One region of the Comamonas denitrificans genome, then DNA from elsewhere that is predicted to be linked to it. Evidence: predicted binding sites of a transcription regulator. Region 1 holds the regulator's gene; each other region holds the start of a gene.
What was found. Region 1 encodes FNR, which switches genes on or off when oxygen is low (the NO sensors DNR and NnrR bind a similar motif). Its sites were predicted from a motif close to TTGATNNNNATCAA; they were not measured.
Positions count from the first base shown of each region.

Region 2: the regulator FNR is predicted to act here: its motif matches at 1,684-1,697, upstream of ACFO24_RS09540 (DUF3149 domain-containing protein).
Region 3: the regulator FNR is predicted to act here: its motif matches at 1,468-1,481, upstream of ACFO24_RS01110 (OmpW/AlkL family protein).

Region 1 is NZ_JBHSEY010000057.1:77,946-82,500, forward strand. Features, by position in the region: gene hemN (oxygen-independent coproporphyrinogen III oxidase) at 1-1,150, opposite strand, end outside; gene fnr (fumarate/nitrate reduction transcriptional regulator Fnr) at 1,346-2,074, shown strand; gene ACFO24_RS12335 (DMT family transporter) at 2,207-3,115, shown strand; gene ACFO24_RS12340 (DUF5368 domain-containing protein) at 3,139-3,504, opposite strand; gene ACFO24_RS12345 (NAD(P)/FAD-dependent oxidoreductase) at 3,541-4,555, opposite strand, start outside.
Region 2 is NZ_JBHSEY010000046.1:98,626-103,180, forward strand. Features, by position in the region: partial or broken gene ACFO24_RS13340 (HAMP domain-containing protein) at 1-523, opposite strand, end outside; gene ACFO24_RS09530 (hypothetical protein) at 792-1,097, shown strand; gene ACFO24_RS09535 (DUF2721 domain-containing protein) at 1,130-1,591, opposite strand; gene ACFO24_RS09540 (DUF3149 domain-containing protein) at 1,762-1,926, shown strand; gene rnr (ribonuclease R) at 2,050-4,485, opposite strand; tRNA gene ACFO24_RS09550 (tRNA-Leu) at 4,505-4,555, shown strand, end outside.
Region 3 is NZ_JBHSEY010000002.1:41,077-45,631, forward strand. Features, by position in the region: gene purL (phosphoribosylformylglycinamidine synthase) at 1-1,019, shown strand, start outside; gene ACFO24_RS01105 (hypothetical protein) at 1,119-1,340, opposite strand; gene ACFO24_RS01110 (OmpW/AlkL family protein) at 1,560-2,177, shown strand; gene ACFO24_RS01115 (O-acetylhomoserine aminocarboxypropyltransferase/cysteine synthase family protein) at 2,321-3,607, opposite strand; gene sufT (putative Fe-S cluster assembly protein SufT) at 3,752-4,306, opposite strand; gene sufU (Fe-S cluster assembly sulfur transfer protein SufU) at 4,303-4,555, opposite strand, start outside.

The DNA.
Region 1 (4,555 bases):
CTTGGCACATGATGGCCATGATCACGGCGCGACGAATCAAGTCGTCTTTAGACAGCGCCAAACCACGCACAATGGGCAGCAAACCTTGGTCGATCAAATCGTAATACTCGTCCAAAGTTTTTGCATTTTGGCTGTAAGTGCCGCCAATGCGGCCAATGGCCGACACGCCCAAAGCAATCAAATCGCAATCGGGCTGGGTGCTATAGCCTTGAAAGTTGCGGTGCAAGCGCCCTTGGCGTTTGGCAATCGCCAAGGCATCGTCCGGCAGGGCGAAGTGGTCCATCCCCACGTACACATAACCTGCATCAATAAAGCTATCAATGGCCGCCGAGAGCATTTCCAGCTTGTCACCCGCTGTGGGCAAGTCAGGCCGCACAATGCGCCGCTGCGACTTGAAGCGCTCAGGCAAGTGGGCGTAGCCATACAAGGCAATGCGATCAGGCCGCAACTCGCCCACTTGCTCCAGCGTACGGGCAAAGGATTGCGGATTTTGTTTGGGCAGGCCGTAGATCAAATCGACGTTCAGCGATTTAAAACCGATTTTGCGGGCCGCCTCAACCAAGGCAAACACCTGTTCAGCCGGCTGAATGCGATGCACGGCTTGCTGCACATCAGAGTCAAAATCCTGCACGCCAAAGCTCAGGCGGTTCAGGCCAATATCCCATAGCACTTGCAAACGCTCAGGTGTGACCGTGCGGGGATCCACCTCAATCGAATATTCACCATCGGGGGCAAACTCAAAACGTGCCCGCAGTACCTGCATCAGGCTGACAAGCTCTTCATCGGACAAGAATGTCGGTGTTCCCCCCCCAAAATGCAGCTGACTCACCACCTGCCCACGCCCCAGGTGCTGCACATGCAAATCGAGCTCACGCTCCAGATACTGCAAGTACTTTGCCGCCCGATCATGGTGCTTGGTGATGATTTTGTTGCACGCGCAGTAGTAGCACAGCGATTCACAAAACGGGATGTGGATGTACAGCGACAGTGGCTGCACTGCCGTGGCAGATAGCACTTTGCGCTGCTGCAGCGCAACGATGTAATCTTTTTCGCGGAAGGCCTCAACAAAGCGGTCAGCCGTCGGGTAGGAGGTATAGCGTGGCCCTGGCACGTCATAACGGCGCAGCAAATCGGGCGTGACAATACTCATGGGCAATCTTCTCCTTGGTAAGCCCTTTATTTTCGGGTAAATAACCAAGCTACCGACTTGACGTGCGTCAATTATTTATTTAAAAAGAAACGGGTGATAATTTGACCTAAGTCAGCGCAGCACGGGCTTACCCCAAATGCCCCGTGTTTTTCTTTGTTTTCTCTCTTTGCCCCGGGCAACGGCGGTCTTGGCTCAATGACTCCTACCACTGCATCCATACAAGTTACCTGCTCCAATTGCAATCTGCGCGAACTGTGCATGCCCGTGGGCCTGGACTGCCAGCAAATGCAGCGCATTGAAGAGGTGGTCGCCACCCGGCGCAAGATCAAGCGTGGCGACATGCTGTTTCAAAACGGTGAAGATTTCACCTCGCTGTACGCCATTCGCACCGGATTTTTCAAAACCTGTGTCGCCACCGAGGACGGTCGCTACCAAGTCACCGGCTTTCAAATGGCGGGGGAAATCATTGGCTTGGATGGCATTGTTCACAATCACCACACCTGCGATGCGATTGCGCTAGAGAACGCCGAAGTGTGCGTGATGCCGTTTAACCGCATCGAAGAAATCTCCCGCGAAGTCACGGCGCTGCAATCACATGTGCACAAAGTCATGAGCCGTGAAATCGTGCGCGAGCACAGCGTCATGCTGCTGCTGGGCAGCATGCGGGCAGAGGAACGACTGGCCGCATTTATTTTGAATTTGGTGCAACGCCTGCATTCACGCGGTTTTTCTTCTTCGGAGCTGATTTTGCGCATGACGCGCGAAGAAATTGGCAGTTACCTGGGCCTCAAACTCGAAACTGTCAGCCGCACCTTCTCCAAATTTGTCGAAGATGGCATGGTGGAGGTCAAACAGCGCCATATCCGCATCCTCAACCAAGAGGCACTGCAGCGCTTGGTGAACAATTCCCGCGAAGGGCGCTGACCTGGCCCCTTGGCACCAGCCACCCAACATCCAATATTCAACCCCCAGGCCTGCGCAAAGGCCTGCTCTTTCCCAAACCTCTTGGCACTATCCAGCACCACGCAGGTGCAGCAAGCCTATAGTGCGCCCCCTATGCTACGACTTTCCAACTTTGGCCCCCACGCCCGCATGCTAGGCATGGTCATTCTGTGGGGGGCCTCCTGGCCCGCCGGGCGCATCGTGGCCCAGGCCATGCCGCCGCTGGCCGCTGCCAGCCTGCGCTTTGTGCTGGCGCTGCTGGTGTTGCTGCCGTGGATGTACCACAGTGGCGGTTTTGCACAACTTAAAAACTGGAGCACAAAGCGCTGGATGGGTATGGCTTTAGGCGGTTTTGTTGGGGTATTTGGCTATGCCAGCTTGTTCCTGTCGGGGCTGCAGTACCTGCCGGCGGGCAAGGCGGCCTTGCTGATCACCCTCAATCCGGTGGTCACGCTGCTGCTGGCGGTGTGGCTGTTCAAAGAACGGCTCAATGCCATCATCGGCCTGGGCATGACCATGGCGTTTTGCGGCGCCATCATCGTGATTTCCCAAGGCAACCCCTTGCACATTTTGCAGGGGCAGCTGGGCTTGGGCGAGTGGCTGATTCTGGGTTGTGTGGCCTGTTGGGTGGGCTACACCTTGCTGGGGCGCTGGGTGATGAATGGGGTGGATGCGCTCTCGGCCACGGCGGTGACGGCCAGCTTTGGCACGCTGTTTTTGATTGTGGCCAGCTTGCTGGTGGAAGGCCCTGCCGGAGTGCAAGCTGCCCTGCACAGCGGCTGGAGTGCCTGGGGGGCTTTGTTGTTCTTGGCCTTTGGTGCCACGGCCCTGGCCTATGCCTGGTTCTTTGATGGGGTCAAGCGCCTGGGTGCAGGCGCGGCAGCCGGCTACATCACCCTGGTGCCGGTGGTGGGGGTGGCGGTGTCGGCGCTGCTGCTGCACGAGGCACTGGATACCAGCCTGCTCATTGGCGGCACTTTGGCGGTGCTGGGCACCGCCATCATGCAACGCGGGCGGCGCTAAAAAAGCCCCAGCGCCACGAGCGGCTAGGCCTTTGCAGCCCTCGGGCATTTGCAGTGCATATAGCCCGCCACAGTGTAACCCAACACCGTGGTGCCCACAGCCCCCAGGCCAAAGACCAGGGCAATCAAAAACCAGTCGGCCGGGCCGCCTGCATCGGTAAAGCCCGAGGACGACACCTTGGCCATCACCACTAGGGCCAGCGCACCGCCGAGCAATCCTATTGCTTGAGCACCTACCATGCGCCTAGCAACGATTGTGCGCTCTTTGAATAGTAAAAATAAGAAGGCCAAAGTGCCTCCAGCTATCAAAATAATGAGCAACCACAGCAGCGGTGCGCCCAGCATCTCTTGAAAGACGTACCAGAAAATCAGCGGATCGAGTTCTTTCATGACGGGTTTCCTTCTTGGGGTTCGGGGTTCTGGGAATCAAGCCTGGCCACGCAGCATGCTGATGTAGGTGGGCTTGAGGGCCATGGTCTTCATGACCCAGCTGATCCACAGCTCCTCCAGCGGCGCAATGACCCCGGGGAAGGAGGGCGTGAGATTATTTTCGTAATCAAACTCCACCAGCATGGCCTGGCCTAGGCGGGTGATCAGGGGGCAGGAGGTGTAGCCGTTGTACAGCGCATCGGACTGCTTGCCCTGGATATCGGCCACCAAGTGATCGATGGCCACCGGCACCTGCCACTTCACGCTGGCCGCTGTCTTGCCCTTGGGCACGCCGGCAATGTCGCCCACACCAAAGACGTTGGGGTAGCGCACGTGGCGCAGCGTGCCCTTGTCCACCTCCATCCAGCCCTCGGCAGCCCAGTTGCCGCTTTGCCAGGGCAAAGGGCTGTTGCGCACGGCCTCTGGGGCCAGCATGGGCGGGATGATGTGAATGAAGTCCCAGTTCTGCTCTTCGGTACCCTCTTGGGTCTTGAAAGTGGCAATGCGTTTGCCAGGGTCAATGGCTGTCAGCACCCGGTGGTACTTAGTTTGGATGTTGCGCTCTTTGAACAGCATGCGCACCTTCTCCGAGACGATGGGCACGCTAAATAAGGCCGCGTTGTTCGAGAAATAAACAAACTCTGCCTTGCTGCGCCCGCCCTGGCGCGTGGCGCGGTCTTCGCTGAGAAAGGTGTATTTGAGCGGCGCACCGGCGCACTTCATCTCGGTGTCGGGGCGGGTGAACACACCGCGTCCGCCCTGGGTGGCAAACTGGCTCATCAAGCCCCAGGTGGCGGCTGCGGCATCCGGGCCGTTGTAGATGCTGCCAATGCCATGCTGGCCAATCAGGCCCGGCTCCATGCCTTCGATGCGGCCATATTCCAGCTGCAGGCCGGTGGCGACAATTAAAAAGTCATACGGCAGCACCTGGCCCGATTGCGTAACCACCTTGTTGCCCTCGGGGTCGATTTCGGCAACGCGCTCTTGCACCCACTGCACCCCAGAGGGCACG
Region 2 (4,555 bases), on a different contig from region 1:
CAATTTGCCCTGCCACAGCATTGGCCTGCAGCAAGTCGCGCCGGATGCCATTAATCAATTGGTAAGCACCCAGCGCAATGAAGGCCAACAAAACCAGCATGTTAATCACGGCACCGCGCACCACGCCTTGGCGGGCCGCTCCCATTTCTGAACGCAGTGCCGCCAAGCTTTGGCCTGTGTGCTGCACCAACCCCTCAATCCCCTGCAAATAAGCTTGCGCTGCAGGCAAATAGGTTTGCGCAATCTGACTGGTGGCATCGCCATCGGCAGCGAAGATTTTTTGGCGCTGCTGCAAGGCCTGCTCACGCAACTGCTGCACCTGTTGCAACTGCAGTTTGTCTTGCGGTGTTTGCGCACTGGCTTGCAGCGCCTGGACCAAGCCCTCAATCTCCTGCTCATGCGCTGTAAAGCTTTTTTGGTGCTGCGCCGATTGCACCCCCGCCATGCCCGCAATCACAATCGAGCCCACCACCATGGTGGCCACGCCCAGCCACAACTTTTGCGTCACGCTCAAATGGGGCATCCTGCCCTGCTTGTTTTTGGCCACCAGAATCTCTCCTCATCAGCAAAAGCACGACCGTGCTAAACAAGGCGAGAGTGGACAATAACAACCCATCGGTCGCATTGGTGATTTCACCAATTGCGTGCAAAAACGCCCACCAAGGGCATCGCGGCGGGCGTTTGAAATTTGCCACAGCATTCGACCATGTTTTCCCTAGCCCAGGCCCTCACGGCTTGGGATTGCCCCAGCAAACTGGCATGATGGCGGGATTATTGATTCAGAGACAGCGATGACCGACACACCTATTTCCCTTGATAAAGCCATCACCCAGGGCCTGAGCGAAGTAACCCGCGAGCGCACACTAAGCACCCATGCCCAGCAGATGGGATCGGGCAACCCGAAAATCATTAATTTTCGGGGCGATATTGCTGAGAACTACCAATACGACAAAATCAAACCCCTGTCGTCCAAAGCCCAAGCCATGGGCAATGTGGTGATTATTCAAGGGGAAAGCCAAAAAACCGGACAAACCGCGCACTACCAAATTTTGGCCAATCAATGGGGCTTGCTCGAAGCCTTGGCACGCCTGGACTAAGGCTGCGCACTCTTGCCTGCCTGCGGCCCATTTCAGCCTTCGCGCTGGATGTGCCGCTCGACTTCTAAAGCGTTGGAATTGAACAACTGCATCGCCAGCACGGTTTCCCACAAAAAGCCGATCAGTGCCGCAATAAACGACACCACGCCAGCCAAAAAACTAAATATCGCCATGCGTTGGCCGTGCAGGCCCCACTCTTGCCCCAAGAACAGAAAAATAATCGTCAGGCCAATCAAAAAGCCGCACAAGGTCAGCAGCCCAATCGAGGCATTGGACAACCGCCCGCGCAAGTGCAAGTAACGCAACTCACGCAAATTTTTTTCGACTTCAGTGGTTTTACTGGCATTTTCCAAAGCCAACTCCACCACCCGCGCACGATCGACGATGCGGGCCAGCCGTCCTGCAACCACGGCAATCATGCCCGCCACAGCCGTTAAAAAAAAGACGGGAGCCAGTGCCAGCTGCACGTTTTGGGCAACGGTTGAAGTATCCATACCAAGATTCATACTAGGAACTGCACAGCAAAGGGGGAGCGATAGTAAGCAAATGCCACAGCAAAGCACAACTCTAGGGTCAATCCTAAATTTTGATATGCGTCAAACAAAAAACTACTAAGAGCATGGATATTTAGGGCACTACCAACTTAAACAAATTGAGGGCTGCTATGCAAATGCTGATTGATTTATTCTCCACCGACTATGGACTGATGAGCTTGGCGGTCATCGTTTTTCTGATCGTCATGTGGATCTGGTTCACAATTTTGTTCCTCGGCAAAATCCGCTTAGGTGAAGATCCGGAAAAAACACAAACAAATTTGCCAAAGCCTTAAGTTTTCTCTAGCTTGCGCAGGCAAGCAAAGTTTTAAAAAAGAGCTTCTACCGCTGATAAAAAATGGAATTCATGGTGTTTTCACCTTGAATTCCACGTATTTAAAGCGGTAGATGCTCTTTTTTTATTTAAGTTTTTTGCTGCTAGCAGCGTCTTTTGCGGCTTTCGCTTGGCCACTGGCGCGACCGAGCGACTTGCCTTTGGTGGCTTTGGCACTGGCTTTGCTGGCCTTCACCGCTTGAGCGCCGCCGGCCTTGTGCGTGGACGCGGTTTTCGCACCAGAGGGTACGCGCTGCTCAGCCTTGCCCACTTTTCCGAAGGCTAGGGCCTCATCAAAGCGTGCATCGGGGATCAATGCCCCCGCCATCTCTTCCTGCTCTTGCTGCTGTAGCAAGGCCGCCGTGCGCCGCGCCGCCCGGCTGCGGCCCGGGCCACGTTGCGGCAGCGGTGCAGCGGCCAGGTCTTTGCCCTCTTTCCCCTCTTTGCTCTCTTCCTGCACCAGGCAAAAATCAATGCGCCGGGCATCCAGGTCCACCCGGCTGACCTGCACTTGCATGCGGGTGCCAATGGCATAGCGCACGCCGGTGCGCTCACCGCGCAGCTCTTGGCGCATCTCATCAAAGCGGTAGTAGTCCCCACCCAGCTCGCTGATGTGCACCAAGCCTTCGACGTACATCGTCTCCAGCGTGACGAACAGGCCAAAGCTGGTGACCGCTGAGACCGTGCCCGAAAACTCTTCGCCCAAGTAATCGCGCATGTATTTGCATTTAAGCCAGGCCTCCACATCGCGGCTGGCTTCATCGGCGCGGCGCTCATTGGCACTGCAATGCAGGCCGGCGGCCTCCCAGCCTTGCATTTGCGCCTGAGCAACGCGGCTACGGGTTGCCTGGGCGCTTTGGGGGGCCGTGACCCGCTCGGCCAAGCGTTTGGCCAGCTTGGCCTGCGCTTCGCCGGGGGTGGGCAGCGCTGGCAGGGTGTAGGGCTTGTCGGCCAGGATGGCTTTGATCACCCGGTGCAGCAGCAAGTCCGGGTAGCGGCGAATGGGGCTGGTGAAGTGGGTATAGGCCTCATAGGCCAAGCCAAAGTGGCCAATATTCTCCGGGGTGTACATAGCCTGCATCATCGAGCGCAGCAGCATGGTGTGCACCTGCAACGCATCTGGGCGGTCGTGCGTGGCTTTGGCGATCGCTTGAAATTCAGCAGCGGTGGGATGGTCGCTGATGCTGGCAGGGATGGCCAAGGCTTTCAGGTAAGCCCGCAGAATTTCTATCTTCTCGATGGACGGTTTTTCGTGGACTCGAAACAGCGCCAAACGCTGGTTGTGCAAGATGAAATCACCGGCGCTCACGTTGGCTGCCAGCATGCACTCTTCAATCAGCCGGTGCGCTAGGGTGCGCTGGCTTGGCACAATTTTTTCGATGCGCCCCGCCTCGTCGCTGACGATTTTCGTCTCCACCGTGTCAAAGTCCACGGCACCGCGCGCTTCGCGGGCTTTGAGCAAGGCGCTGTACACCCCGTGCAAATCCAGGAGGTGTGGGACTAAATCTGCACGTTGTGCCGCTTCTGGCCCCCGGGTATTACTCAAGATCGCGGCCACTTCGGTGTAGGTCAGCCGGGCATGGCTGTTCATCACCGCCGGGTAGAACTGGTAGGCATGCAAATCACCATCAGCGGTAATCAGCATATCGCACACCAGGCACAGACGATCCACTTTGGGGTTGAGTGAGCACAGGCCGTTGCTCAGCTTTTCCGGCAGCATGGGAATGACCCGACGCGGAAAGTACACGCTGGTGGCACGGTCGTAGGCATCCACGTCAATGGCGTTGCCGTTTTGCACGTAGTGGCTGACATCGGCAATCGCCACGAGCAAGCGCCAGCCCTTGGCGCGGCCAATTTTGGCGCTTTCGCAGTACACGGCATCGTCAAAATCGCGGGCATCTTCGCCGTCAATGGTGACCAGCGGCACATCGCGCAGATCCACCCGGCCTTTGCGGTCTTTGGCCAGGACCTTGTCGGGCAATGCTTCTGCTGCGGCCAAGCAGTCCGCAGAGAACACATGCGGCACGCTGTATTTGCGCACGGCAATTTCAATTTCCATGCCCGGGTCATCGACCTCGCCCAGTACCTCAATCACTTTGCCCACGGGCTGGCCATACAGGGCAGGCGCTTCGGTCAAGGCAACAACAACGACTTGGCCCGATTTACCTTCCCCCGGCCCCTGCGGCAGCAGCACATCCTGGCCAAAGCGTTTGTCCTCCGGGGCCAATAGCCAGACACCGCTTTCTTGCAGCAAGCGGCCAATGAGTTGTTTGACGGGCCGCTCAACAATTTCCAGCACATGGCCTTCCGGGCGGCCTTTGCGGTCTTGCCCAATGATGCGCACGCGCACCTTGTCCTGGTGCAGCACAGCGCGCATTTCATTGGGCGGCAGATAGATGTCCGATTGCCCATCGCTGCGCAGCACGAAGCCATGGCCATCGCGGTGGCCTTGCACTTGTCCTTCAATTTCTTTTTGAAACTCGCGGGAATTATTGCGAGAGGTGTTTTTTTTAATATACAATTTGAGTCTTTCCTGAAATGCCCAGGTGGCGGAATTGGTAGACGCACTAGTTTCAGGTACTAGCGCTGAG
Region 3 (4,555 bases), on a different contig from region 1:
CCTCCAGCCCGGTGGACATGGGCAAGGGCGAGCTGCAAATCTGGCGCGATGCGCAAAAAGTCTTTGGGGCCAGCTTGGAAAACCTGCACCAGGTGTGGGATGCCGTGAGCTGGAAAATCGCCCAGCAACGCGACAACCCCGCCTGCGCCGACAGCGAACATGCCGCCGCTGGCGCGGCCAACGACCCCGGCATGCACGTGCACCTGACGTTCGACCCGCAGGACGACGTGGCCGCCCCCTACTTGAACCTGCAAGCCCAGCCGCGCGTGGCCATCCTGCGCGAGCAGGGCGTGAACTCGCAGGTGGAAATGGGCTTTGCCTTTGCCGCAGCCGGCTTTGATGCGGTGGATGTCCACATGAGCGACCTGCAAGCGGGGCGGGCGCACTTGCAAGACTTTGCGGGCATCGTTGCCTGCGGGGGCTTTAGCTACGGCGACACCCTGGGTGCGGGCATTGGCTGGGCGCGCTCCATCACCTTCAATGAACGCCTGTCCGAGCAGTTCCAGCAATTCTTTGGCCGGGGTGACACCTTTGCCCTGGGCGTGTGCAACGGCTGCCAGATGTTTGCCGAGCTGGCCGACATCATCCCCGGTGCCCAGGCTTGGCCGCGCTTCACCCAAAACCAAAGCCACCGCTTTGAGGCGCGTCTGTCCATGGTCGAAGTGCTGGACAGCCCCAGCATCTTCCTGCAAGGCATGGCGGGCAGCCGCCTGCCCATTGTTGTCTCGCACGGCGAGGGTTTTGCCAACTTTGCCGCACGCGGTAACGCCGATCAGGTGGTGCAGGCCATGCGCTATGTTGATAACCACGGCCAGCCCACCGAGGTCTATCCCTTCAACCCCAACGGCAGCGCCGGCGGCCTGACGGCGGTGACCACGGCCGACGGGCGCTTCACGGCCATGATGCCGCACCCCGAGCGCGTGTTCCGCAATATCCAAATGAGCTGGACCAGCGGCGACCCCAGCGCGGCCAGCCCCTGGATGCGCGTCTGGCGCAATGCCCGCAAGTGGTTGGGGTAAAAAAATAGTGGCCAGGATGGGCTACTAAAAAAAGAGCTTCTAACGCTTTATTGGTAAGCGTTAGAAGCTCTTTTACTACCGTGCGTGTGTGCGTGGTGCTTAGGCAAACAAATTGAGTTTGGTGCCCAAGTTGCCATACGCGGCCAACTGGGGTTGCAGCAGCGCCATCTGGGTGGCGCTGGGCGCGGTCACCATTTTGACGGTGGGTTCCTCTTGCGGTGCGCGGCGGCGCAGCTCTTGCAAGGTAATGGCATCGGTAGTGTGGTTTTGGGCCCAGGCCGTGCTGGCATCGCGCAAGGCTCTGGCGTAACGAAGGTCCATAGCAGTGGCTCCAAAAGAGTGCGATGGGGCCACTGTAGGCGCAAGGTGGCCGGCTCAATCGGCGAAAAAACGGGGTGTTTGTGGCGGTTGGACGAAATGTTACAAAACTAAGGGGAATTACCAGTTCTTGATGCAAAGCAATATTGACCGTTTGACTCATGGGCCTAATACGCAGCACGGGGGCCGTCCCCGGATAACACTTGAAAACCTTTCACCATGATGAAGAAAACCCTGCTGGCTGCTGCCGCTTTGTGTGCACTGACTTCTGGCGCTGCCATGGCGCAAAACTACCCTCAAGATGGCAAATGGATGGTACGCGCCCGCGCTGTGCATTTGGATAGCGCTAACAAAGACAGCACTCCTTTGGATTTGTCGGTGAACAACAAGATGATTCCCGAGCTGGACATCTCCTACTTCTTCACCCCCAACTTTGCCGCTGAGCTGATCCTGACCTATCCGCAAAAGCATGATGTACGTGCTGGTGGTGCCAAGATCGGTAGCCTCAAGCATCTGCCCCCCACCTTGCTGGCCCAATACCACTTCACCCAGCTGGGCGCGTTCAAGCCCTACGTGGGCGTTGGTATTAACTACACCCGCTTTTCCAGCGTGAAGTTTGATCCTGCCGTTGACGCTGCCCTGAACCCTTCCGTGAAGAAAAACAGCTTTGGCCCAGCCCTGCAGATTGGTTTTGACTACGCGCTGGACAAAAACTGGTCGATCAACTTTGACGTGAAAAAGGTCTATATCAAGACTGATGTGCGTTCGTTCGGCACCAAAGTCGGTACTTTCAAGGTCGATCCCCTGCTGGTGGGCGTGGGCCTGGGCTACCGCTTCTAAGAACGCCCTTCCTGCTAAGACTCCAAGCAAAAACGCCACCTGCAAAGGTGGCTTTTTTTATAGCTGTTTACGCTTATTTTTAAAGGATTGAATGCTGTAATAGCCTTCAATCCTTTTGTTTATCAGCGCAGACTGCTCTTTTTTTAAACGGCTTGCAGGGCGCGGTTCAGGTCTTCCAGCAGGTCGTCGATGTGTTCAATGCCAATCGACAGGCGCACCATGCCCTCGGTCACGCCGGCCTTGGCCAGCTCTTCGGGGTTGAGCTGGCGGTGCGTGGTCGAGGCCGGATGCGTGGCCAGCGACTTGGCATCGCCAATGTTCACCAGGCGCAGGAAGAGCTGCAGCGCATCCAGGAAGCGGGCACCGGCGGCGCGCGCGTCTTCGCCGGGGGCGGTTTTCAGGCTGAACGACAAAATGCCCGAGGCCTTGCCACCCATCTGGCGCTGCACCAGAGCGTGGTCGGGGTGGTCGCTCAAGCCGGCGTAGCGCACCCATTCCACCTTGGGGTGGTTTTGCAGGGTTTCGGCAATTTTTTGGGCGTTTTCGCAGATGCGGTCCATGCGCAGGGGCAGGGTTTCAATGCCTTGCAGTGTCGCCCAGGCGTTGAAGGGCGACAGCGCCGCGCCCATGTTGCGCAGTGGCACCACGCGCGCGCGGGCGATGTAGGCGGCTGCGCCCAGGGCTTCGGTATAGACCACGCCGTGGTAGCTCACGTCCGGCTCGTTCAGGCGCTTGAAGCGCTCTTTGTGCTCGGCCCAGGGGAACTTGCCGCTATCGACGATGACACCGCCGATGCTGTTGCCGTGGCCGTTCATGTATTTGGTCAGGGCGTGGACGACGATGTCCGCACCATGCTCAAACGGGCGGCACAGGTAGGGGCTGGGCACGGTGTTATCGACGATCAGCGGCAGGCCATGGGCGTGGGCCACATCGGCCAGGGCGCGGATGTCGGTCACATTGCCCAGGGGGTTGCCAATCGATTCGCAGAACACGGCTTTGGTGCGCGCGTCGATCAGTTTGGCGAAGCTGGCCGGGTCGCGCGGATCGGCAAAGCGCACTTCGATGCCTTGCTGCGGGAAGGTGTGGGCAAACAGGTTGTAGGTGCCGCCGTACAGGGTGCTGGCGCTGATGATGTTGTCCCCGGTCTCGGCAATGGTCTGGATGGCAGCGGTAATGGCCGCCATGCCCGAGGCCATGGCCAGGGCACCGATGCCGCCTTCCAGCGCGGCCACGCGCTGCTCCAGCACGTCGGTGGTGGGGTTCATGATGCGGGTGTAGATGTTGCCGGCCACTTTCAGGTCGAACAGGTCGGCACCGTGCTGGGCGTTGTCGAAGGTGTACGAGGTGGTCTGGTACAGCGGCACAGCGGCCGAGCGGGTGGTGGGTTCGGTTTTATAGCCCGCGTGGACGGCCAGGGTTTCGAGGCGCATGGGATGTGTCTCCAAAAAAAGAAAAGGCAAAAATAAAAATGCCGGACAAGCGGCCGATTGTGAAGCAATTGGGCAGTTTGTCCGGCGTGGAGCACCTTCGCCGTTCAAGGGCAGGGGCAGGGGCAGGGGCGCTTGAGAACGTGTTTACAACCCCAGGGTCAGTTGCGCCTCTTCGCTCATCATGGAGCGCGTCCAGGGTGGGTCAAACACCAGGTTTACGGTGATGTCCTCGACCTTGGGCAGGGCCAGCACCTTGTCGCACACCTCGTTGGCAATGGCCTCGCCCATGCCGCAGCCGGGGGCGGTGAGGGTCATGTCGATTACCACCTGCACATCGCCGTGGGCATCAATGGGGGTGACTTCACAGCGATAAATCAGGCCCAGATCCACGATATTGACGGGGATTTCGGGGTCGTAGCAGGATTTCAGGGTTTCCCAAATCAGCGGCTCAATGTCGGCGGTAGAGACGTTCTCGGGCACGACGATGCTCTCAGGCGGCTCTTTACCAATGGCATCGGCATCGTCCCCGCGCAGGCGCACCAGCTGGCCTTCGACCACCAGGGTGAACGAGCTGCCCAGGGCCTGGGTGATTTGCGCCAGCTGTCCTTCCTGCAGTTCAAAAGGCTGGCCACTGGGAATGGTTTCCACGGTGACCGTGCGGCGGACCAAAACGTCTTCGCGTTGGCGGCGGTTCATCATGCAACGCCTCCTTCGGTGGCGGGGATGCCATCTTCGGTATTGGCCGCTTCTTGGTTGCCAGCAATGGCGTGCATCAGCGCGTGCCAGCCCAGCAGGGCGCATTTGATGCGGCTGGGGTATTGGCGCACGCCGGCCAGGCTGACCAGCTTGCCCAGCGGGGCTTCTTCGGGGTCTTCTTCGCCCGTCAGAACCGCGCGAAAGTGCTGTTGCAGCGCTTGGGCGAGGGCCACATCCTGGCCTTTGACCGCT